Linked DNA regions of Aminobacter aminovorans. Each later gene encodes a partner of the first gene's protein in a complex. Links are inferred from orthologs where the notes say so. Each region holds a gene or a part of one and is shown on either strand. Other genes may lie near its edges.

Region 1 (10,867 bases):
ATTGATGGATTGGACAGACTGGTTCTATCTCGCCGTGGTTTTTGGGGCATCAAGCGCGGTGCTGTGGGTGATGGGAGCATAGTCGGCTGCACCGACCTTGGGCCTGACCTTGGGATAGCGCTGCCAAATGCCTTGTACGGGCTCAACTCTCTTCCCGCATCTGACGTCGAACTTTGCTCGAAACGCCATTTTTGGCGGAACCGAAGCCGGCGAGGTCGGTTAGTCACCTACGCGGGCGGCCCAAAGATTCGAGAGGAAAATGATGAGACATTCAATCGCCATTGCGATCCTGGCCGCGTATGCGGCGCTCACAGCGCCTGCTGTCGCCGGGGACGCCAACAAGTCGGCTACGCAACTCGATAGCTCCACAACGGCCAGCACTGGCGCCAAAGCGGATCTTGGCACCGTCATGTCAGCCATCGAGGCAAGCCGGAGCACCGCAACCGCAATCCAGGCGATGACGGCGGTGGGCAGCGTCCAGGTCGTCAAACTGTCCGATATCGTCAGCGGCAGCGACAAGCAGGCGCTGGACAAGGCCGTCGTCGAAAATGAAGCCGACATCACCGGCGTGCAGGCCGCTATCATGGCCAACAGCGAACTGAAAAGGCAGGTCGATGCCCAGACGGTTGACACCTCGGCCATCGTCGCTGCGAGCATCGGCGATGATGGCGCGGTTACGGTCTTCGTCAGGTAGCAGCCTCGCCAGACCGTGCAGCGTTGGACCGGTGGCGCGACGTGTGGCGTTACGTGCCGGGCCGCGCTGGCAACCAGGCCCGAAAAGTCTTGATCCAGACAATTTTGTCCGCCCTCCCGCCCGCAAACTGCGCTATGCAGCGCGTGTCAGCTGGCGCGATCCGGGCCGGCGCCGCAACAGGTGCTTTCGCCCGTCCCGATGACATCCCAGACCGCTACGGCACCAGAACAGCGCTTCGCCGCCTTCCGCCATGGTGCGTTCTCGCGCTACTGGGTGGCGCGCTTCCTTGGCACATTCTCGACCCAGATCATCTCGGTCGGAGTCGGTTGGCAGATCTATGACCTGACCCGCGACCCCTTTGACCTTGGCCTCGTCGGCGTCATCCAGTTCGCCCCCGCGCTTCTTCTGGTTCTGGTCACGGGCGTCGTTGCCGACCGTTTTGGCCGCAGGTTGATCATGGGTCTGTCCGCCCTGGCTGAAGCCGCCTGTGCCGCCGCGCTGCTGGCGCTGACCTTCCATGGCATGGCAAGTCCGTTGCCGATCTTTGCCGTGCTCGCGGTTTTCGGCATCGCCCGCGCCTTCTTCGGCCCGGCATCGGCGTCGCTGGTCGCCAACCTCGTGCCGTTGGAAGATTTCGCCAACGCAGTCGCCTGGAATTCGTCGGCCTGGCAGACGGCGACGATCGTCGGCCCGGTTGCCGGTGGCCTGCTCTACGGCCTGTCACCTGAGGCAGCCTACGGGGCTGCCGCAGTTCTGATGCTGGCGTCGACGGCTCTGATCTTCTCCATCCCCCGGCCGGTCCAGCGCAGCGAAACCGACAAGCCATCCGTCGAGACCCTGTTTGCCGGCTTCCGCTACATCTGGGGCGAAAAGGTCGTGCTCGGCGCCATCTCGCTCGACCTGTTCGCCGTGCTGCTGTCAGGAGCCGTGGCATTGCTGCCGGTCTATGCACGCGACATCCTCGACCTCGGGCCATGGGGCCTCGGCCTTCTCCGTGCCGCCCCCGGCGTCGGCGCCATCATCGTCGCCGTCTGGCTCGCCGGGCACCCGATCCGCGACCACGCCGGCATCATCATGTTCGTCTTCGTCGCCCTGTTTGGCGTCGCCACTGCGATCTTTGGGGTTTCGACGATCCCATGGCTGTCGATTGCAGCGCTGGCGCTACTCGGCGCCACCGACATGGTCAGCGTCTACATCAGGGAAACGCTGATCCAACTGTGGACACCCGACCATGTCCGCGGCCGCGTCAACGCGGTCAACGGCGTTTTCGTCGGCGCTTCCAACGAGCTTGGTGAGTTCCGCGCCGGCACCATGGCCGCCCTTGTCGGCACCGCTCCCGCCGTCGTCTTCGGCGGCATCGGCGCCATCGCCGTCGCCGGCATCTGGGCCTGGACGTTCCCGGCCCTGCGTAAGGTCAGGCGCCTCGACCGGCACGTCTGAACGTTCAGATACTGGTTGCTTCGCCAGCGTTGCAAATATCGCAACGTATTCATACATGCCTCTGCATCGATTAGGCGATTGCGATGCTTGCCCTGCCGGATCGCGGCAATGAAGAACACTCTGCGAGCATCGGGATGGTGCGGAATGACCATGGCCAATGTGGGCGACAACCACCTGGCTTTGATCAACAAGCTGATCTCCGAAGTCGAGCGATCGCAGAACGAGCGCTCCGCCGACGATTTCCTCGCCCTGTTTCGCCCCGACGCTGTCTGGGTCACGGCCTTTGGCCGGCGCTTTGCCAGCAAGGCCGAGATCGCCGATTTCACCCGCAAGGTGCTGACGCCTGACCTGGGCGACCAGTATGCGCGCTATGACGTTGCCCATGTCACTATGCTGAGGCCGGAGGTCGCGGCGGTGAATATCCGTCAGCGCCCGGTTCACAAGGACGGCACGCCTATCGCCGGTGAACTCGAGGGTTCGCCGCTCTATGTGCTGGTCAAGGATGGTGGCCGCTGGATCATCGGCGCCGGCCAGAACACCAAGGTGCAGAGAGCGGCGATCGACACGCAGCAAGGCGAAATCAATGCCCGCGAAGGCAGGAAATAAGCCTCAGCCCCTGACCGGCTCGCCGAAGATTCGGACCAGGAATTCGTCAAGCCAGCGCTTGAGGTGCATGTCCCAGATCAGTCGGCCGCCGAGATGGTCGCGGCCGGGCTGGGCACCCGGCAAAACGAAGCGTTCGGCGCCGCGCACCACCCAGCGCTGCATCATCACGCGTGTCAGTTCGGCGTGGAACTGGATGCCCCACGCATTGTCGCCGTAGCGGAAGGCCTGGTTGGGGTAGCTGTCGGACGATGCCAGCAGGACCGCATCCTTGGGCAGCGAAAAGCCCTCGCGGTGAAACTGGTAGACCATGTCAGGCCAGTGCATCAGCTTGCGACCTTCCTCGGTCGCCTTGATCGGGTACCAGCCGATCTCGACAAGTCCCTCGCCATGTCCCTCGACCTTGCCGCCGAGATGATTGACCAGCATCTGGGCACCGAGGCAGATGCCGAGGAACGGCCTGTTTTCCCTGAGCGGCACCGCAAGCCAGTCCGTCTCGCGGCGAACGAATTCGTCGTGGTCATTGGCGCTCATCGGGCCGCCGAAGACCACGGCGCCGGCATGTCCATCCAGTGTGTCGGGCAGGTCGTCGCCGAGCGGTGGCCGGCGGATGTCGAGGTCGAAGCCGTTTTCGATCAGCACATGGCCGACCCGGCCGGCACTCGAATGCTCCTGATGAAGCACCACCAGGATCCTGGGTCGCGCCTTGCCCGGCATTGACAGCTACTCGTCCGCTTCGGGTCCGATCGCGCGCTGCGCCATCTCAGCCGCCTTGCGCTTGGCTTCGACGCGATCGCGGCTTTCCACGCCGATCAGTTCGGCGATACGCCAGATGGTGTTGTCCTCCATCTCGTGCAACTCGCCGTCGGCATAGACGATTTCCCACATCATGTTCCCACATCATGCCGATGAAGTCCTTGCGCGCCTGATCGTCAAGGCTGCGCTTGAGCACACTGGTGAAGGCGTAGAGATCGATTGACTCGTTGTCGGCCTGTTCGCCAGCCTTGACCAACCGGTCGAGCTCGGGCCCCGAAATGCTATAGCTTTGGCTCAGCAACTGCTTGACCCGCTCCCACTCGACGTCCTGCCGGTCGCCGTCGGCGTCCATGACATGGTACATCAGCGCGGCCGCGGCAACGCGCGGATCGTCCTCGCGGGACGCCTTGGAGGCTGCCGCCGGAAGATCCTTCAGAAACGAAATCATGCGTTCGAACATCGTCGGTTCCTGTTTGGGCCAAGCCTAGATCTGGGGTCGAGCTGAAATCAAAACAAACGGAACCGTTTCTGGGCGTTTGCCCGCTCCACTTCGGGGTCGACGCCGGGGTCGTCGGGAAGGCGGATCGGTTCGGCCTTGTCGTCGTCGGTTAGGGTCGCACCATCGGTCGCCGGCGGCAGGGCGTACGCAGGCGCGGGCTGCGCTGCCATGGTCTCCGGCACCACTTCGTCCTCGACGATCACGTCGACAATGTCGTCGCCGGCCGGCTGGGCTGCTGGAATGCTGGGGATCGAGACCCGCTCGGCCGGCTCGCCGTCCTGTTCGATCAGATGACCGAGCCGCTCTTCCGGCGCCTTCCATTCGAAGGCGTCGAGCCTGCCGGTGACGGGCGAGAACGGCGCCCAGCGCTCCGATACCACGCCGTCGGCCACCCAGGCCGGGTCGCGCGGCGCGCGCACCGCGCGCGACAGCCACTGCCGCACCCTGCCCTGATCACCGCTCTGCGCTTCTTCGATGTCGGCAAGCAGCAGATAGGCGCCCTCGCGCGGCTGCATCCGTGCCGCAGCCTCGGCTTCTGAGCGTGCCAGCATGTAGTCCTGGGCCTCGAGTGCCGCCCGCGCCACGGCCAGCGAGGATTCCGGATGGTTCTGCTTCAGCGATTGCAGCTTCTTCGCTCGCACCAGCCGGTCGAGCACGGCATCGCCGGGACGGCCATGGACGTAGAGCTCGGCGATGTCGGGCAGCGGCTCCGTCTTCCAGGCTGTTTCCAGCACCTTCGAGCCCTTGCGCACGTCGTTCTGGCGGAACAGTACCCTGGCGGCAATCGCCGCCGCCGGGCCGAAACCGGGCCGGAGCCTGTTGGCTTCGAGGGCAGCGACCCGCGCCGCATTGAAATCACCTTCGAACAGCGACATCGCCTTGGCGGTCAACAGCACCGCGCGCTTGTTGTTGGCGACGTCACGCTCGATCTGGCGTGTCGATTTCTGCGCGTCGATGAGCGCCAGCGCGCCATCCCAGTCGCCGCGCTCGGTCTTTTCCTCGAGCGTCGAATCTGCTGCCCAGCCAAGCTGCGGCGCAAGGCCCGCAGCGCGGCCGGCATAATGGCGTGCTGCGGCCCGGTCGCCGAGGCGCTCGGCTTCGAGATAAAGCCCGCGCAGGCCGAGCAGGCGCATCTCGGGATCGTCCAGCATCGCCTCGAACTTCTGCCGCGCCGTGTCGTGATCGCCTTCCAGCAGCGACGCCTGGGCATCGAGCAGCAGGATCAGCGGTTCCTGGTCCGAGTTGATCAGCTTGGCGGCTTCCTTGTTCTTCTTGCGCGCAAGTGCGGCGTCGCCCGCTCCGGCGGCGATCATGCCGGTCGACAATGCCTGGTAGCCGCGGTCACGCCGGCGGGCACGAAAATGGCGGGCGATGGTGAAAGGGCTATTCCAAACCGCTTTGGTGAGCCACCAGGTCAACATCGTTGCCGCAACGATTGCGGTGATCGCCACCGCTGCCACCATCAGGCTGACCTTGTACTGGTAACCGCTGAAGGTCACGACCATGTCGCCGGGACGGTCCGCCAGCCAGGCAAATCCCAGCCCGAGCGCAAAGACGATGGCCAGATAGAACAGGATACGGATCATCTGGCGTCCCTCATGCCTTCATCGCGCCGGCGACAAGCTTGTCGACAAGCGTTTCGACGTCGAGCCGCGCCTTGAGTTTGGCAACGAAGTCTGCACCGGCGGCCTTCGCCGTCTCAGGCAGCGTGTCGTATTCGGCCAGCGCCTTGGCGAAATCGCCCTGGTTGACAGCCACCTCCATGCGCGCCACCGTCTCCGGCACGCCGGTGCCCTCGACCGCGCCGATCGGCCTCACCTGAACCAACTGCTCGGCGCTCGACACCAGCCGTTCGAGGATGCCGGCATCCTCCTTGACCGGCTTGGCCGCCGCTATCATCGCATTCGCCGCCGCATCGGTTTCGGCCACGATATCGGCGCGCGTCGGCACGCCCTTTTCGGCATGTGCCCTGAGTGCCGCCAGTTCCGGCACTTCGGGGGAAATCGCCGCGAAGGTTTCAAGCTCGGCGCCGAAGCCCGCGCCACGATCCACCGCCGCCTTCAGCGCTGAGGCGGCAATCGCCAGCGCGATCTTGGGCTGTGATGCCTGCGCATCAACCTTGGAGGTGAGCGCTGAAACCGATTGCTCAAGCGTCGTGATCTTGCCATCGTCGGCCGTCGCTGCCTCGCCCGCAGACTTCACCGCCGCATCCAGCCCACTGACGCGCTCGGCAAGTGCGGCGATCTCGCTCGAAGCGCCGTTGTTCTGGCTAAGCGAGGTCACAGTGGTTTCGACCTGCTTGATGCGGTCGTCGAGCGTTGCAAGCGCCTCATTCGAGCCGGCCTGGCCAGCCGTCGATTTCAGCGCCTCGATGTCCGACTTCACCTGCTGGACAGCAGCGGCAAGGCCGTCAACCTCGCCCTTCAGCGCCAATTCGCCATTGGCGGCAGCACCTAGATTGGCCAGCTGGGACTTCAGCGAGGCGATTTCGGTCTGCACCTGTTCGTTTTCGTCGTTTCCGGCGCCCGGCGTGCCGAGCACGCCGGCATATTGCAACCCACCGGCCACCAGCAGCGCAATCGCGCCGCCCGCCAGGCCCGGCAGCAGCCCCGAGGCAGACTGACGCCCCGATGACGTCGCCGGAGGCGCAGCAGCAGCTGCGCGTGGGCCAGCCGGGTTCGAGGAAGCAGCGCTCGACGATGCCTCTGCCTTGGCCGTTTGGGCCGAATTTCCATTGTCGAAGCTGTAGTCATATGAGGCGTAGCCGCTATCGGCTTGCGCGGCCGTTTCCGCCGACAGTGTCTCGGCCGATCCCATCGCCTCGTCGCCGATCGTCGCCGCGACAGCTTCTGCCTCAGCTTCGGGCTTGGCCGCCTCTTCGACGCGGGACACCGCGCCCGGCTCCAGCTCGATCGTCACCGGATCGCGATGCGTCTTCGAATGGCGCGTCTTCGGCGTCTTGACCATACTTGGGGCTCCGCGATTTCGTTGGCATAGATCCCGCGGCAGATGCGGGGTTCGAAGATCAAAATCAGTAACACCCACCGTCCCGCGAAAAAAGGCCGGTTGATGGCAAGTAGCCTCCCTTCAGTCCGGATCGCCGAGAAGCGCCAGCAGCGCATCCTCATTCGGGTCGGGTGCGACCTCGACCCTGAGCCCGCCGACCAGTGCGGAGGCAATGCGGCCAGACAGGCAAAGACAGCTCGCGTTCCGCATCAGGTGGTCCGCCTCGGCCTGCGTTTCCATCAGCGAACCGAAGGCCGCGGCGGCACGCGCCGAGTAAACGAGCACGGCATCGATTGGTTGCCCGCCAAGCTGCTGGCGTACGAAGGACGGCGCCGGAGTGAGCGCGACAGTGTCATAGGTTTCGATCGGTACCACCCGGATGCCATGGACGCCGAGACGGCGCTCGAAATCCGGCATCCGCACCCGACCACAGAGATAGGCGACAGTCGCCTTGCCGAGTTCGATTGATATCATGTCGGCAAGCGCCGCGGCATCGCCCGGCCCTTCATTGACCGACAGGAAGCCGGCCCGGCGCGCGCTTTCGGCCGTTCGGGCCCCCACCGCATGGCAAGGCAGCCGGCTCAGGCGCTCGATCAGCCCGCTCGGCGCATGGCGCAGCGCATTGGCGCTGGTGATGGCAATGGCTGTAGCGTTGGCTGGCACGCTTTCGCGGGCCACCGGCAGCGGCCGCGTCTCGGAAAGCGGCAGCAGGACTGGTTCGAAGCCGAGTGCTTCAAGGCGCCGCGCGGTGCGGGTGGCGCCGGGTTCCGGCCTCGTCACCAGCACCCGCTGTGCCATTTAGCTCCATCCTTCGAAGAATGTGGTGCCGGCCCGTGCCCGCACCTCGTCGCCGGCATTACGGCCGATCTCGGCAGCATCCGCAACCGGGCCCTCGGCTTTGGCCTCGTGCCACATCGTACCATCCGGCGTCAGGATAAGCCCGGAGAAAGACAGCCTGTCGCCCTCGATCTCGGCATAGCCGGCGATCGGTGTCCGGCATGAACCGTCGAGAGCTGCCAGAAACGCCCGCTCGCAGGCCAGGGCCTGGCCGGTAGGCCTGTGATCGATCGCCTGGAGCATGTTGGTGACGTCGGTATCGCCGATGCGGCTTTCAATGCAGATGGCACCTTGACCCGGGGCCGGCGGAAAGGCGTCGAGCGGCATCAGGTCGGTGATGACTTCCTCGAGCCCAAGCCTGCGCAGGCCGGCATTGGCGAGGATCGTACCCTGGGCCACGCCCTCATCGAGCTTCCTCAGCCGGGTCTGCACGTTGCCGCGGAACATCACCACGTCGAGATCGGGCCGCATGCGCCGGATCAGCGCCTGCCGCCTGAGCGACGACGAACCGACGACGGCGCCTTGCGGCAGTTCCATGATGCTGGGTGCCGCGCGGCCGATGAACGCATCCCTTGGGTCCTCGCGCGGCAGGAACGCCGACAGTTCGAGCCCCTCTGGCAGCTGCGTCGGCATGTCCTTGGACGAATGCACGGCGATGTCGATCTCGCCGGAATACATCGCCTCTTCCAGTTCCTTGGTGAACAGCCCCTTGCCGCCGGCGAGCGACAGTGGCCGGTCCTGGATGCGGTCGCCGCTGGTAGAAATCGTCACGATCTCGAACGCCGCTTCCGGCAGGCCATGCGCCGCCATCAGCCGCGCACGCGTCTCATGCGCCTGGGCGAGCGCCAGCAGGCTGCCGCGGGTTCCGATTCTCAAGGCTCTAGTTTGCATAGCGCTTGGTCCGTGATAACCCCGCGCTGGCGGGGCGGTCCCGTACCTCCTATCTAGGAAATTACCACCGGGCAATCATGCAGGGTAGCGACCAATTGATCCGTGTTCTTGGCATCGAGACGAGCTGCGACGAAACCGCGGCCAGCGTCGTTGCGCTCGAATCCGGGCAGCCGCCACGCATCCTGTCGAGCACAGTGTTCAGCCAGATCGAGGAACACGCGGCCTTTGGCGGTGTCGTGCCGGAGATCGCCGCGCGCGCCCATGTCGAGGCGCTCGACGGTATCGTCGAGGCAGCGCTCGAGGATGCCGGCGTTGCTCTTGAGGACATCGACGCAATCGCCGCCACCGCTGGTCCCGGCCTCGTCGGCGGGCTGATCGTCGGGCTGATGACGGCCAAGGCGATCGCCGCTGCCGCCGGCAAGCCGCTGATCGCCATCAACCATCTCGAGGGCCACGCGCTGACGGCGCGCCTCACCGACGGCCTGGAATTCCCCTATCTGTTGCTGCTTGTCTCAGGCGGCCATACCCAGATCGTGCTGGTCAGGGGCGTTGGCAATTACCAGCGCTGGGCGACCACCATCGACGACGCGCTTGGCGAAGCCTTCGACAAGACCGCCAAGATGCTGGCACTGCCCTATCCGGGTGGCCCCAACGTCGAAAAGGCGGCCCAGGCAGGCGACGCCACCCGCTTCGTCTTCCCGCGCCCGATGAAAGGCTCGGCCCAGCCTGACTTTTCCTTCTCCGGCCTCAAGACCTCGGTGCGCCAGGCAGCAACATCGGTGGCGCCACTCAGCGACCAGGATGTTGCCGACATCTGCGCCTCCTTCCAGGCGGCGGTTGCCGATACGCTCGGCGACCGGGTCAAGCGCGCGCTGGCCCGCTTCCGCGCCGAGTTTCCTGATACGGCCGCCCCCGCTCTCGTGGTCGCCGGCGGCGTCGCTGCCAACAAGCAGATCCGCGCCATGCTGGAAAAGCTCTGCGCCAAGAACGGCTTTGCTTTCATCGCGCCGCCCATGGCTCTGTGCACCGACAATGCCGCGATGATCGCCTGGGCTGGCATCGAGCGCCTGCGCGCCGATCTCGTCGAGCCGGGCGCATTCGATTTTGTGCCGCGCTCGCGCTGGCCGCTGGATAGCGTGTCGGCACCTGTAGTCGGTTCCGGCAGGCGGGGAGCCAAGGCATGAGCGCATACAAAGTCACGGTTCTCGGCGGCGGCGCCTGGGGCACCGCACTTGCGCTGGCCATGCTGCGCGCCGGCCATGCCGTCACGCTCTGGGCCCGCGACGGCGAGAGCGTCGCGGCGATCGCCAGGGGCACCAACCCGCGCTATTTACCCGGCATCACCTTCGAGACCGGCATTACAGCCACGACCGACCTTGCCCAGGCGCTGGCCGGCACCGACTGCGTGTTGGTCGTCACCCCGGCACAGGCGCTGCGCAGCGTGCTGACCGAGGTCAAGCAGCATATCGCCGACGATGTCCCGCTTGTGCTCTGCGCGAAAGGCATCGAGCGTGACACCGGCCGGCTCCTGGCGGATATCTCGAGTGCCATCCTCCCCGACAATCCGGTCGCGGCTCTGTCCGGTCCAAGCTTCGCCACCGATGTTTCGCGTGGTCTGCCCACGGCCGTCGTCGTCGCCGCCGAGGACGAAGCTCTGGCCTCGGCACTTGCGACGCGCTTCTCGGCTGCCAACCTGCGCTGCTATTCCAGCGACGACCTGATCGGCGTCGAAATCGGCGGTGCGCTGAAGAACGTCTTTGCCATCGCCGCCGGCGCCGTCACCGGGGCCGGCCTCGGCGCTTCGGCCCAGGCAGCCCTCGTCACCCGTGGTTTCGTCGAACTGCGTCGCCTCGGCGCCGCCTTCGGCGCCCGGCCCGAAACGCTGATGGGCCTGTCTGGTCTCGGCGACCTGATGCTCACCTGCTCGTCGGTGCAGTCACGCAACTTCGCCTATGGCGTGGCGCTCGGCAAAGGCGAAGAGCTCGCCGGCCGGCCGCTCGCCGAAGGTGTCGCCACCGCCTACATCACCGCCCGCCTGACCCGCGAGCGCGGCATCGAGGCTCCGATCATCGAGGCCGTTGCTGCCTTGCTCGACAACGCCATCACCATCAACGAGGCCGTCGCCGGGCTGATGACCCGTC
Region 2 (10,917 bases), 940 kb from region 1 along the record:
CACCGGGCGTGCCCGGACGCGGCGAATATTTGAACGTGTAGGCCGAGGCGTAATTGGTCTGGCGCACGATCTCCATTGTAGCCTCGAAATCTTCATCCGTCTCGCCGGGAAAGCCGACGATGAAATCGCCCGACATGGCGATGTCAGGGCGGGCGGCGCGAATGCGGTCGATCAGCTTGAGATAGTCCGATGCCGTGTGCTTGCGATTCATCGCCTTGAGGATGCGGTCCGAGCCCGACTGCACCGGCAGGTGCAGGTAGGGCATCAGGGCGCGCAGGTCGCGATGGGCCGCAATCAGTTCGTCGTCCATGTCGCGCGGATGGCTGGTGGTGTAGCGCAGCCGTGCGATGCCGGGGATCTCGGCGAGGCGAAAAAGCAAGCGCCCAAGCCCCCACTCTTTGCCGTCGGCGCCCTCGCCGTGCCAGGCGTTGACGTTCTGCCCAAGCAAGGTGACCTCGCGCACGCCGGCCTCGGCCAGCCTTTCAGCCTCGGTGACGATCTGGGCGACCGAGCGCGACACTTCCGAGCCCCTGGTATAGGGCACCACGCAGAAGGTGCAGAACTTGTCGCAGCCTTCCTGGACGGTCAGGAAGGCGGTGACGCCGCGCTTGGCGACCTCGGATTTCCTCGGCTGCGGCAGATGCTCGAACTTGTCCTCGAGCGCATATTCAGTCTCGATCACTTTCTGGCCGCCACGCGCCCTCTTCACCACTTCGGGCAGGCGATGATAGGTCTGCGGCCCCACAACGAGGTCGACCGCCGACGCGCGGCGCAGGATCTCCCGGCCCTCGGCCTGGGCGACGCAACCGGTGACGCCGACGATCAGCTCGCGGCCGTTTTCCGCGCGCTCGGCCTTGAGCTTGCCCAGGCGCCCGAGCTGCGAATAGACCTTCTCGGCGGCCTTCTCCCTGATATGGCAGGTGTTGAGCAGGATCAGGTCGGCGTCTTCGATGGTCTCGGTCGCGGCATAGCCGTCGGCGGCAAGCGCATCGCTCATACGCTGCGAGTCGTAGACGTTCATCTGGCAGCCATAGGTCTTGATGAAGACCTTCTTGGCAGCGCCCGTTGCTGCGTCGGCTTTGTTGGCCGGCATGATTTCAGCGATATCGTCGATTTCCATGCGGCGCCTATTAGCGCCTTTCAACGGGAAAAAACAGACGCTTTACGCCTTCGGTGCCACTAGTCGTGGCTGGACGACGTGCGGCGGTCTGGACAGGATGGCCACCACTTCGCATCCGGCACCGCCGCCCAACGCGGTTTCTCCAAAGATCGGCGTCAAATACAGGTACTGATAGGCTCTCTCGCGCCGTCCCAAATACGGCATTTGCCGTATTGCCCACAGTCTCAGCGATAGAATATTCGGCCAACTATTGATTGAATTGGCAGCGGGGATCTGGGTGATGAAATTGAAGGTTGGAGTGTTCGCTGGTCTTTTGGCGGTAGGTATCTGCGATCACGCGCTGGCCGCAGACACTGTTGTGGTTGAACCAGGCTCGACCGCATACAACTGGTCTGGTGTCTATGCCGGCGTAATGCTCGGATATGGAACTGGCGACTCCACTGCAGTTTCCGACGGTGGCTTCGACGGATCAGCTCCTGAGGACCGAGCAGACCTGAGCCCTGGCGGGTTCGCCGGCGCAGCGGTTGCCGGCTACAACTGGCAGCGTGGCCGGTTGGTTTATGGTCTCGAAGGCGAGCTTGGGTATCTCGGAGCCAAGGACAGCTTTTGGGAACCCGAAGGGGAAGATTATTTCGGCCAAACAGAGTATGGCCTCTATGGCAGCCTGGTTGGCCGCGTGGGGTTTGCGGTAGATCGCACGCTCATTTCAGCGAAGGCCGGATTGATCGTCGCCGATATCGACTACGGATATGGTGACACCGACGACGGCGAACCGGACCCCGAAGGTTCGATCTTCGAAAGCCGGGCAAAAGCCGGGTTCACTGTTGGCGCAAGCCTTGAACATGCCTTCACGGACAACTGGGTCGGGCGCCTGGATTACTCCTATTCGGATTTTGGCTCGCATGACCGAACCGATGAATACGACGCGACCTACAAGGTCTCCGACGATATCCATATGATCCGAATTGGCATCGCCAAGAAGTTCTGATCTCAACTTTAACCCCCGCTCCAACCGGGGTTTCTTGCTCACTCAGATTTGGCGCTGTCGTCACCTCACCGCGCCGGCCTGCAATTGCAAGCCGTTGCCGCCTGGCAATTGTCAGCGCGCCGGCAACGGCTGACCAAGCGACTGCTGCATCATGTCGCGGACCCGCTCTTCCATCAGCCGCGTCGCTTCCTTGCGGCTCGACTTGGCGGAAAAGTCGATCGGTTCGCCAAAGCGGATTTCGACGTCGAGGCCGCCTTCGGCCAGCAGTTGGCCGACATGCGGCACCAGGTCCATGTCGCCGATCCAACTGGCAAGCGGGCGATGCTGGCGGCCAAGCGGAATGCCGTGGATGCGGGTATAGGCGATCGACACCGGCTGGATGACGACATGTTCGGCGGCGCCTTCGGCGATCGCCATCGAGGCGGCACCAAACAGCGTGCTCTTGAACGGCAACAGCATGTTGCCATCACCGGTGCTGCCTTCGGCAAACAGCACCATGGCATTGCCGGCGGCGAGACGCCTGGCGATCTCGCTGGCCTGGTCGCCAGACTTGCGCTTGCGCTCGCGCTCGATGAAGACCGTGCGCTGCAGCCGCGACAGGAAACCGAAGATCGGCCAGCCATTGAGTTCCGACTTGGCGATGAAGGTGACGTCGAAACGCGACCCCATCGCCATGATGTCGGTCCAGGAGATGTGGTTGGAGGCGATCATCAGCGGTCGGGTCTTCACCATCTCACCGACGACATGCACGCGCATGCCGAGCGCCTTGAGCATGGCGCGGTGCCAGATCTTCAGGATCACGGTTTCCGGCCACAAGCCGGTCTTCATCGAGATGAGTTGCAGCGGCACCAGCACCAGCGAGGCCGCAACCATCCAGAAGAGCGCGAGCCCCGTACGGATCTTTCCGATCATGTAGCGCTCGACGCCCTTATTGATTTCGGGCTTCTGGCTAGCGAAGATCGAGCCGCATGACAAGCGCGCCCGTCGCCCCTTGCGCCGACTGGTAATAGTTCGGGCGCTTGCCGACCTCGTGGAAGCCGAACTTGCGGTAGAGGCCGATTGCCGGTGCATTGGTCTCGTCGACCTCGAGGAACAGCGCCTCGGCACGCTGGGCGTGCAGTTCGCGCAACACCGCGTCCATCAAGCGCCAGCCTACGCCATGGCGGCGGTGCGACCGCGACACTGCAATCGTCAGGATTTCAGCCTCGCCGGCGGCGAGCCTTGCCAGCACGAAGCCGGCGGGTGCTTCGGCGCCGTGGCCGATCTCGCGGACGGCAAAGCCGAACACCGTGTCCTGTTCGAGAAGTGCCGAAAATTCCTCGCCCGACCACGGCCTGACGAAATCCTCGCGATGCAAGGGAGCGATTGCGGCGCTGTCGCCTGTTGTCAGGAGTTCGAGGGCATAGTCGCGCTTCAGCGGCCAGAACGGCAGTTTCATTTCTCTTCCCTAGGCAGCACGAAGCCAGCCTGCGGCTTGGCATCCGGTGCTCTCAGATAAATCGGCTTCGGTCGCTCACCATCGCCGGCCTTGCCGGCTGCGATGCGGGCATAGGTGCGGATGTCGGCGGTGGCCGACAAGGGCCCGAACGCGAACACCTTGCCGGTGGCAGCGCCGGCGATCAGCTGCGCCGCGGTGCCGGCCAGCGCGATCGTTTCCGAGGCGGCAATGGCAGCCGCCTCGTCGGGTGTCAGGACCGCCGGCTGGCGGATCGCCCGCCCATCTTCATCATAGACGGCCGCATGCAGTTCCGCGCGGCCGGCATCGAGGGCGGCAAGCACCTTGCGCGGGCCGAGCGCCTGGCGCGTTTCGGCGGCCAGTGCCTCCAGCGTCGTCACGCCGACTGCCGGGACCTTCAGCGCCAGCGAAAAGCCGCGCGCCGCCGATACCGCAACCCGCACGCCGGTGAATGATCCCGGACCGGTGGAAACGGCAATCCGCGCGAGATCGGCATAGCTCTTGCCGGCCTGTGCCAAGGCTTCGTCGATGACGCCCATCAGGTGCTCGGCATGACCCTTGCCGAGGTCACGAACGGAACGGCCAAGCTCACGGCCGGCGCCGACGTCGTAGACGCTGGCGGCACAGAGGCTTGCGGCACAGTCGATGGCGAGCAGGATCATTTCTTGCTCCGGATCGGCCGCCGGAGATGGCTGCAACGGAATGCGTTCATGTCGTCCAATTTACCACGGACTGCTTAGCATTCCGTTGGCAAAGCTCAGCCCCGTTCCTTCGCCTTGAGCTCGAGCCGGCGCTTGTGGAGGACCGGTTCGGTATAGCCGTTGGGCTGGGCGCGGCCTTCGAAGACGAGGTCGCAGGCGGCGCGGAAGGCGGTCGACTGGTCGAACTCGGGCGCCATCGGCTTGTAGAGCGGATCACCGACATTCTGCCGGTCGACGATCGCCGCCATGCGCTGCAGCGAATCCATCACCTGGATGTGCGAGCAGACGTCGTGGCGCAGCCAGTTGGCGATGTGCTGGGACGAGATGCGCAAGGTGGCCCGGTCTTCCATCAGCCCGATGTCGTTGATGTCGGGAACCTTGGAGCAGCCGACGCCCTGGTCGATCCAGCGCACGACATAACCCAGGATGCCCTGCGCATTGTTGTCGAGCTCACGCTGGATCTCGTCGGGCGTCCAGTTGGGACGAACGACGACTGGCACCGACAGGATGTCGTCGAGCCGCGCCTTGGGCCGGCTCTTCAGCTCGGCCTGGACGGCATGCACGTCGACCTTGTGGTAGTGGGTGGCATGAAGCGTCGCTGCCGTCGGCGACGGCACCCAGGCGGTGTTGGCGCCGGCGCGTGGGTGGGCGATCTTCTGCTCCAGCATCGCTGCCATCAGGTCGGGCATCGCCCACATGCCCTTGCCGATCTGGGCATGGCCCGACAGGCCGCATTCGAGCCCGGTGTCGACGTTCCAGGCCTCATAGGCATTGATCCATGGCGCCTGCTTCATGTCGCCCTTGCGCACCATGGGGCCGGCTTCCATCGAGCTGTGGATTTCGTCGCCGGTGCGGTCGAGGAAGCCGGTGTTGATGAACACCACGCGTTCCTTGGCGGCACGGATGCATTCCCTGAGGTTGATCGTGGTGCGCCGCTCCTCGTCCATGATGCCCATCTTGATGGTCTTGCGCGGCATGCCGACAAGCCGCTCGACGCGGTCGAAGATCTCGACGGCAAAGGCAACTTCCTCGGGACCATGCATCTTCGGCTTGACCACATACATCGAGCCCGCGCGGGAATTCATGCGACGCCCGTTGGCGCCGACGTCATGAAGCGCAATCAGCGCGGTGATCGCCGCATCCATGATGCCTTCGGGCACCTCGTGGCCGTCACGGTCATGGATCGCGGGATTGGTCATCAGGTGGCCGACATTGCGCACCAGCATCAACGAGCGGCCGGGCAGCGAAACGGTCTTGCCGTCGGCACCGGTATAGGAACGGTCGGCGTTCAGCTTGCGGGTGACAAGCTTGCCGCCCTTGTCGAAGCTTTCCGCGAGATCGCCCTTCATCAGGCCGAGCCAGTTGCGGTAGACGGTGACCTTGTCTTCGGCGTCGACTGCCGCGACCGAATCCTCGCAGTCCTGGATGGTGGTGAGAGCGGACTCCAGGATCATGTCGGCGATACCGGCCGGATCGGTCTTGCCGATCGCACTGTCCCTGTCGACCACCACCTCGACATGCAGGCCGTTCTTGACCAGCAGCACCGCATCGGGATTCTTTGCCTCGCCGCGATAACCGGCGAATTGTTTGCCGTCGCCCAGTACAACCGAACCGGCAGCGGTGGCAAGCTTGAGCGTGCCGCCCTCGACCGCAAGCGCAGTCACGTCAGACCAGTTGCCCGACGCCAGCGGTGCGGACTGATCGAGGAACGCCTTGGCCCAGGCGATGACCTTTTGGCCACGCTTGGGATTGTAGCCCTTGGTCTTCTCGGCGCCGTCGGCATCCGGGATCGCATCGGTGCCGTAGAGCGCGTCATAGAGCGAACCCCAGCGCGCATTGGCGGCGTTCAGCGCATAACGCGCATTCATCACCGGCACTACAAGCTGCGGCCCGGCGACGGTGGCGATCTCGGGATCGACATTCTCGGTGGTGACAGCAAAGGCTGGCCCCTCGGGGGCCAAATAGCCGATCTCGCTCAGGAACGCCTTGTAGGCCGCCATGTCGTGCGGGGCGCCATGCTTGCGGTACCAGGCATCGAGCTTGAGCTGGAAGTCGTCGCGCTTTTCCAAAAGCGCCCGGTTTTTCGGCGCCAGATCATGCACGATCGCGGCAAAACCCTCCCAGAACGCATCCGCATCCACACCCGTCCCCGGCAGAGCCTCCGAGACCACGAAGTCGTGGAGCGCGCGCGCAACAGAAAGGCCATGAAGGGAGACAGTATCGGTCATGAGATGCGCTCCAGAATTCCGGCGCCGCAGGGGCGTTCTAAATAACGTTTTCGGGCGTTTGGCACGCAAAACGCGCAGGGTCAATTCGTCGAATGTTGCAAGGCAGCAATGATTTACTGACCTCGCCGCTGCAAATCGATTTAGCCGTCAAACGGCTATCCGGGGCCGGCCACTGGCAGTGGCAAGCACATGAGCCTCGATGAACATGCGCTGGCTTTCGACCGTCGAGACCTTGAGGTCGATCGCCACATCGATCTCGGCGGCATCGGTGCCGGCGTCGCGGGCTCTTCCGGCAACGATGGCGCGCGCTTCGGCCTCCGCCAAAGCCATTGCCGCCTCCTCGTCGGTGAAGTCGCGCAGCAATTCACCGACCGCGACCCGGAACAGGCCCTCCTTGGGCTGGCTGACACGCGCCTCGGCCGTCACGCGGACCTGGCCGACCACGGCACCCAGCGCATTGGCGACGTCGGTATCCTCGGGCACCACGCATTCATTGCCGACCAATGGCGGCAGGCCGGCATAATGCAGCGGGGCCGAGGCACCGAGACCGATGACCGGACGGTCGAGCGCAACCGTGAAGCGAGCGATACCGGGATGGGCGTCGACCGCGCGCTGTACCAGCGCGTGTGCCACGGTTGCAGCACCGTCGAGCCCGTCCTCGGCGAATGCGGTTTCGAGGATCACCTCCGCCGACAGGCGGGTCAGCGTCGCCAGCACGCGTTCGGCAATCGCCTCCGGGCTCGCCGCGATCGGCTGGCCGCGACCGTCGCGCTTGCGGGCGAACAGCTCGGCGCCGAGCCTTGCCGCCGCCTCGTCCCAATTGGCCTGGCGGCCAAGCACATGGGCGGCATCCGAAGGCGTGAAGCCACAGACATGGACAAGCCCGCGCGACACCAGCCGGTTGAGCGTGGCATTCTGGGCGTTGGAGGTGAGCAAACGGTCGATCGGCTGCGGCACGCCGGTAATCTGGTCGTAGAGCTTTGCCTCCGGCGCGGTCAACCCTGCCGCCAGTTGCTCGGGCACGCCGGTGCGCACAGCGAAACGGCCATCCATGCGTCCGGGATTGGGGGCGCGCAGCTGGCGTTCCAGCTCCACAGTCACAGCCTCGCCATGGACCATGCCGGCAAGCGCCAGCGGCACAAGGCGGCGCGGGCCGAGCGACATCTTCGGCTTCAGCCCGCCTTCCTCCAGCGCCACCTCGGAATCGCCACCGAGGCCGAAGGTGCGCATTGCGACAGCCTCGACCATGGTGCGGAAGCCGCCGACGGTGGCGCCCTCGGGATCGAGGCGTGGGCGGCCGTGGTCGAGTACGGCGACATCGGTGGTGGTGCCGCCAATGTCGGAGACAACTGCATTGTCGAGCCCGGTCATGTGACGGGCGCCGACGAGGCTGGCAGCGGGACCGGACAGGATTGTCTCGATCGGCCGCTGGCGGGCGAATTGGGCAGACACCAGCGCGCCATCGCCGCGCACCACCATCAAGGGCGCGTTGATCTTGCGCTTGTCGAGAAACCCTTCGGTCGCGGCGACGAGGCGGTCGATCATCGAGATCAGGCGGGCATTAAGCAAGGTAGTCAGAGCCCGGCGCGGGCCGCCGAGCTTGGCCGACAACTCGTGGCTGGTGGTGACTGGCATGCCCGTCGCCTCGCGGATGAGGTCGCGGGCGGCGATCTCATGGGCCGGGTTGCGGGTGGCGAAATAGGCGCAGACGGCGAAACCCGAGACGGATTTCGCCAATTCCGGCAAGGCCGCTTCGAGGGCTCCGAGATCAAGCGTGCGGGCGTTGCCGTGGACGTCATGGCCGCCCTCGCACAGCACCAGCGGGTCGGTGCCGAGCGCGGTCTTCAGCCCGTCGCGGGCGAGGTCGGCCTCGGAGAAGCCGATCATCACCAGCGCCACGCGCCCGCCCTGGCCCTCGACAAGCGCGTTGGTGGCAAGCGTCGTCGACATCGACACCAGCTTGATGGCGGCGGGATTGACGCCCGCCTTGTCCAGCACCGCGTCGACCGCGCCCGCAATGCCGACAGCCAGGTCGTGGCGGGTGGTCAGCGACTTAGCCTTGGCCAGCACCTTGCCCTGCGGGCCATGTGCCTCGGACCACAGCACGGCGTCAGTGTAGGTGCCGCCGGTGTCGATCCCGAGATAGAGGGGGCCGAGATTAAGGGGATGGCTGGCGTGCATGCGCTGATGTTCCGGACTTGGTGGGCTCCGTCCCGCTTAGCCGATATCGCCCGCAAAGCAAAATTGGCCAGTTGCGGCCAAGCAGGGGGGCAGCCCAAGGCGCTTCCCCATTTTCTGCCTGCCTCGTGCCGCGCACGCCTGTCTCGCGACGAAGCCTGCCCTCCGCTATGGCTCCGGGCGCTTAGCCGTTTGCCAAGCCAAATCGTTGGCTTGTCATCGACCTTCGGTCGACCACGACACGCTCTTGTGGGTGTTGTCGCACCAGGGCTTGTTGGCCGACTGGCCGCAGCGGCAAAGCCAGACTTTTGTCGCGCGGTCGATCGTGTGGCCGGTGCCGGTGACGATCTCGACATTGCCCTCGAGCTTGAGGTTGCCATTGGCCTGCGGCGTGACGACCAGCGGGCCGTCGCGGACGGCGAGCGGCTGGCTTTCCTTCAGCGCCGGCTCGCCGGTCGCGGCAAAGCCGGTCTTGGTGTGGCTGCCGTCGCAGAACGGCTTGTTCTCAGAGGCGCCGCAGCGACACAAGGTGGCGCGATGGAAGGTCTCGCCATTGAAGACGATCTCGGCATGCAGGGCGAGCGGCCCGTTCTCGCGGATGCGAACGGTGTTGACCACCGGCGGCGCCTCAGCCGGCCCGCCATCCCTGCGGCGATAGGTGATGGCGCCCGAAGGACAGCTTTCGGCGATCGCCACGATCTGCTCGACAGACGCCGCGTCGGGATGGATCCACTCGCCCGGCGCATTGGGCTCGAAGACATGCGGATTGGCGAGAACGCAGTTGCGCGAATGGATGCAGCGACGACCGGAAAAACCGACATCGATCTTCTCGCCCTCGACCATGCCCTTGGCCATGTATTTCGCGGCCTCCGTGGATATGGGTGGAGCTTATCGTTACGGCGTGCGCTGGCAAGGGCTGCTTGCGCTAGACGCAGATTCTGAGAGCTTGCGTTCCTTCGCCCCCCTCTGGCCTGCCTGCCATCTCCCCCACAAGGAGGGAGATCACGCTGTCATCGTCGCCGCGCCCAATCGCTGAGACAGTAAGCTGAACCCCCGCAGTCTTGCAGGACTTGCGCCGCCGGCGACGCGACTAATCTCCCTCCTTGTGGGGGAGATGCCCGGCAGGGCAGAGGGGGGGTGCGAAGAAACACTACCAAGCAGGAAATAGCGCAGGAGCCTACGGGACAAGATCGTCCGTCAGCCCTGCGAAATCTGCTCGTCCTGCTCGACCGTCAGCGGTTTCACTCCTGCCGGCAGCGGTTCGACGGCAGGCTGCACTGCCGCCGGCGGGGCGGCGACGGGTGCCGGGGGCACCCTAGCGCGGGCAGCGCAGGCGGAGAGGATTGCCAGGGCAAGGAAGGCGGCGAGCAGTTTCATGGGGCGGGCGTTAAGGGCAAGGTGTGGCGGGATCGCGGCAGCAGATGAGCCCGAGGTACCGGCAAGGTCAAGCCATCGCTTGCCGGCCCTCGTGGGCAGCTGCTGACAGAAGCCTGTCAGCAGGGGTCTGCTATTCCTGGGCAAACCAAGGGAGGATGGCATGAGCGGCTTTGACGACTTCGATTTCCTGATTGGCGACTGGACGGTGACCAACGAACGCCTGCGCGAGCGGCTGGTGGGGTCAACCGAGTGGGAGACTTTTTCTGCCTTCTCGCACATCGAAAAGGTGATGCAGGCACCCGACGGCACGTTCGGCGGCAATCTCGACCAGATGACGGTGCCAGAGCGCGGCTTCACCGGCATGACGCTCAGGCTCTACAACCCCGAGACAAGGCTGTGGTCGATCTACTGGAGCGACACAAAGAGTTACCGGCTGTTCCCGCCGACCGTCGGGCGGTTCGAGGACGGCCGCGGCATCTTCCATGGCGACGATATCGAAGGTGGTGTGCCGGTGCGCGTGCGGTTTCTATGGACTCCGGGTGCAAGCCCGCGCTGGGAACAGGCAATGTCCAGGGATGGCGGCGAGACGTGGGAGCTTAACTGGGTGATGCGGTTTGGGAGGTAACGATCGACCCCCTCATGTTGCGTATCCGTGATGGCCGACACGATGGTTTGCGCCGCCCCTCATCCGGCCCTGCGGGCCACCTTCTCCCCTTGAACGGGGAGAAGGGAAAAAGCGTTGATCGCCTGCCTCAGAGTCCGATCTTCTCCGCCGGCGGCCCCGGGAAGCGCGCGTAGTCCGGGGCGCCTTCCGGCGTGCCGAGCAAATCACGCACCGCGCGGACGCCCTGGTCGATCGCCGAATGGGC

What was found.
Region 2: the proteins of tsaD (region 1) and tsaB are in contact, whole or in part, in a solved structure (PDB 4WQ4), measured with the Escherichia coli proteins. The link is inferred for Aminobacter aminovorans from one-to-one orthologs.

Annotation. Positions count from the first base shown.
Region 1 is NZ_UFSM01000001.1:982,914-993,780, reverse strand. The notes cover bases 8,081-10,867. They hold tsaD (tRNA (adenosine(37)-N6)-threonylcarbamoyltransferase complex transferase subunit TsaD), read left to right. Parts: upstream 8,081-8,824; coding sequence 8,825-9,910; downstream 9,911-10,867. Other genes in these bases: DY201_RS04815 (NAD(P)H-dependent glycerol-3-phosphate dehydrogenase), read left to right, coding at 9,907-10,867; hemC (hydroxymethylbilane synthase), read right to left, coding at 8,081-8,726. Outside these bases: DY201_RS04865 (hypothetical protein), read left to right, coding at 260-694; DY201_RS04860 (MFS transporter), read left to right, coding at 893-2,134; DY201_RS04855 (SgcJ/EcaC family oxidoreductase), read left to right, coding at 2,279-2,740; DY201_RS04850 (glutamine amidotransferase), read right to left, coding at 2,744-3,454; DY201_RS04840 (heme biosynthesis protein HemY), read right to left, coding at 4,001-5,578; DY201_RS04835 (COG4223 family protein), read right to left, coding at 5,589-6,959; DY201_RS04830 (uroporphyrinogen-III synthase), read right to left, coding at 7,080-7,796; more of hemC, read right to left, coding at 7,797-8,080.
Region 2 is NZ_UFSM01000001.1:41,612-52,528, forward strand. Bases 2,385-5,221 are described here. They hold tsaB (tRNA (adenosine(37)-N6)-threonylcarbamoyltransferase complex dimerization subunit type 1 TsaB), read right to left. Parts: upstream 4,227-5,221; coding sequence 3,543-4,226; downstream 2,385-3,542. Other genes in these bases: olsA (lyso-ornithine lipid O-acyltransferase), read right to left, coding at 2,385-3,020; DY201_RS00210 (GNAT family N-acetyltransferase), read right to left, coding at 3,058-3,546; DY201_RS00220 (malate synthase G), read right to left, coding at 4,322-5,221. Also shown: tRNA (N6-isopentenyl adenosine(37)-C2)-methylthiotransferase MiaB, read right to left, coding at 1-1,120; DY201_RS00200 (outer membrane protein), read left to right, coding at 1,401-2,108; more of olsA, read right to left, coding at 2,220-2,384; more of DY201_RS00220, read right to left, coding at 5,222-6,493; DY201_RS00225 (hydantoinase/oxoprolinase N-terminal domain-containing protein), read right to left, coding at 6,641-8,674; DY201_RS00230 (CDGSH iron-sulfur domain-containing protein), read right to left, coding at 8,888-9,526; DY201_RS28660 (hypothetical protein), read right to left, coding at 9,869-10,048; DY201_RS00245 (hypothetical protein), read left to right, coding at 10,209-10,673; DY201_RS00250 (FAD-dependent oxidoreductase), read right to left, coding at 10,801-10,917. UniProt on the Escherichia coli protein: Required for the formation of a threonylcarbamoyl group on adenosine at position 37 (t(6)A37) in tRNAs that read codons beginning with adenine.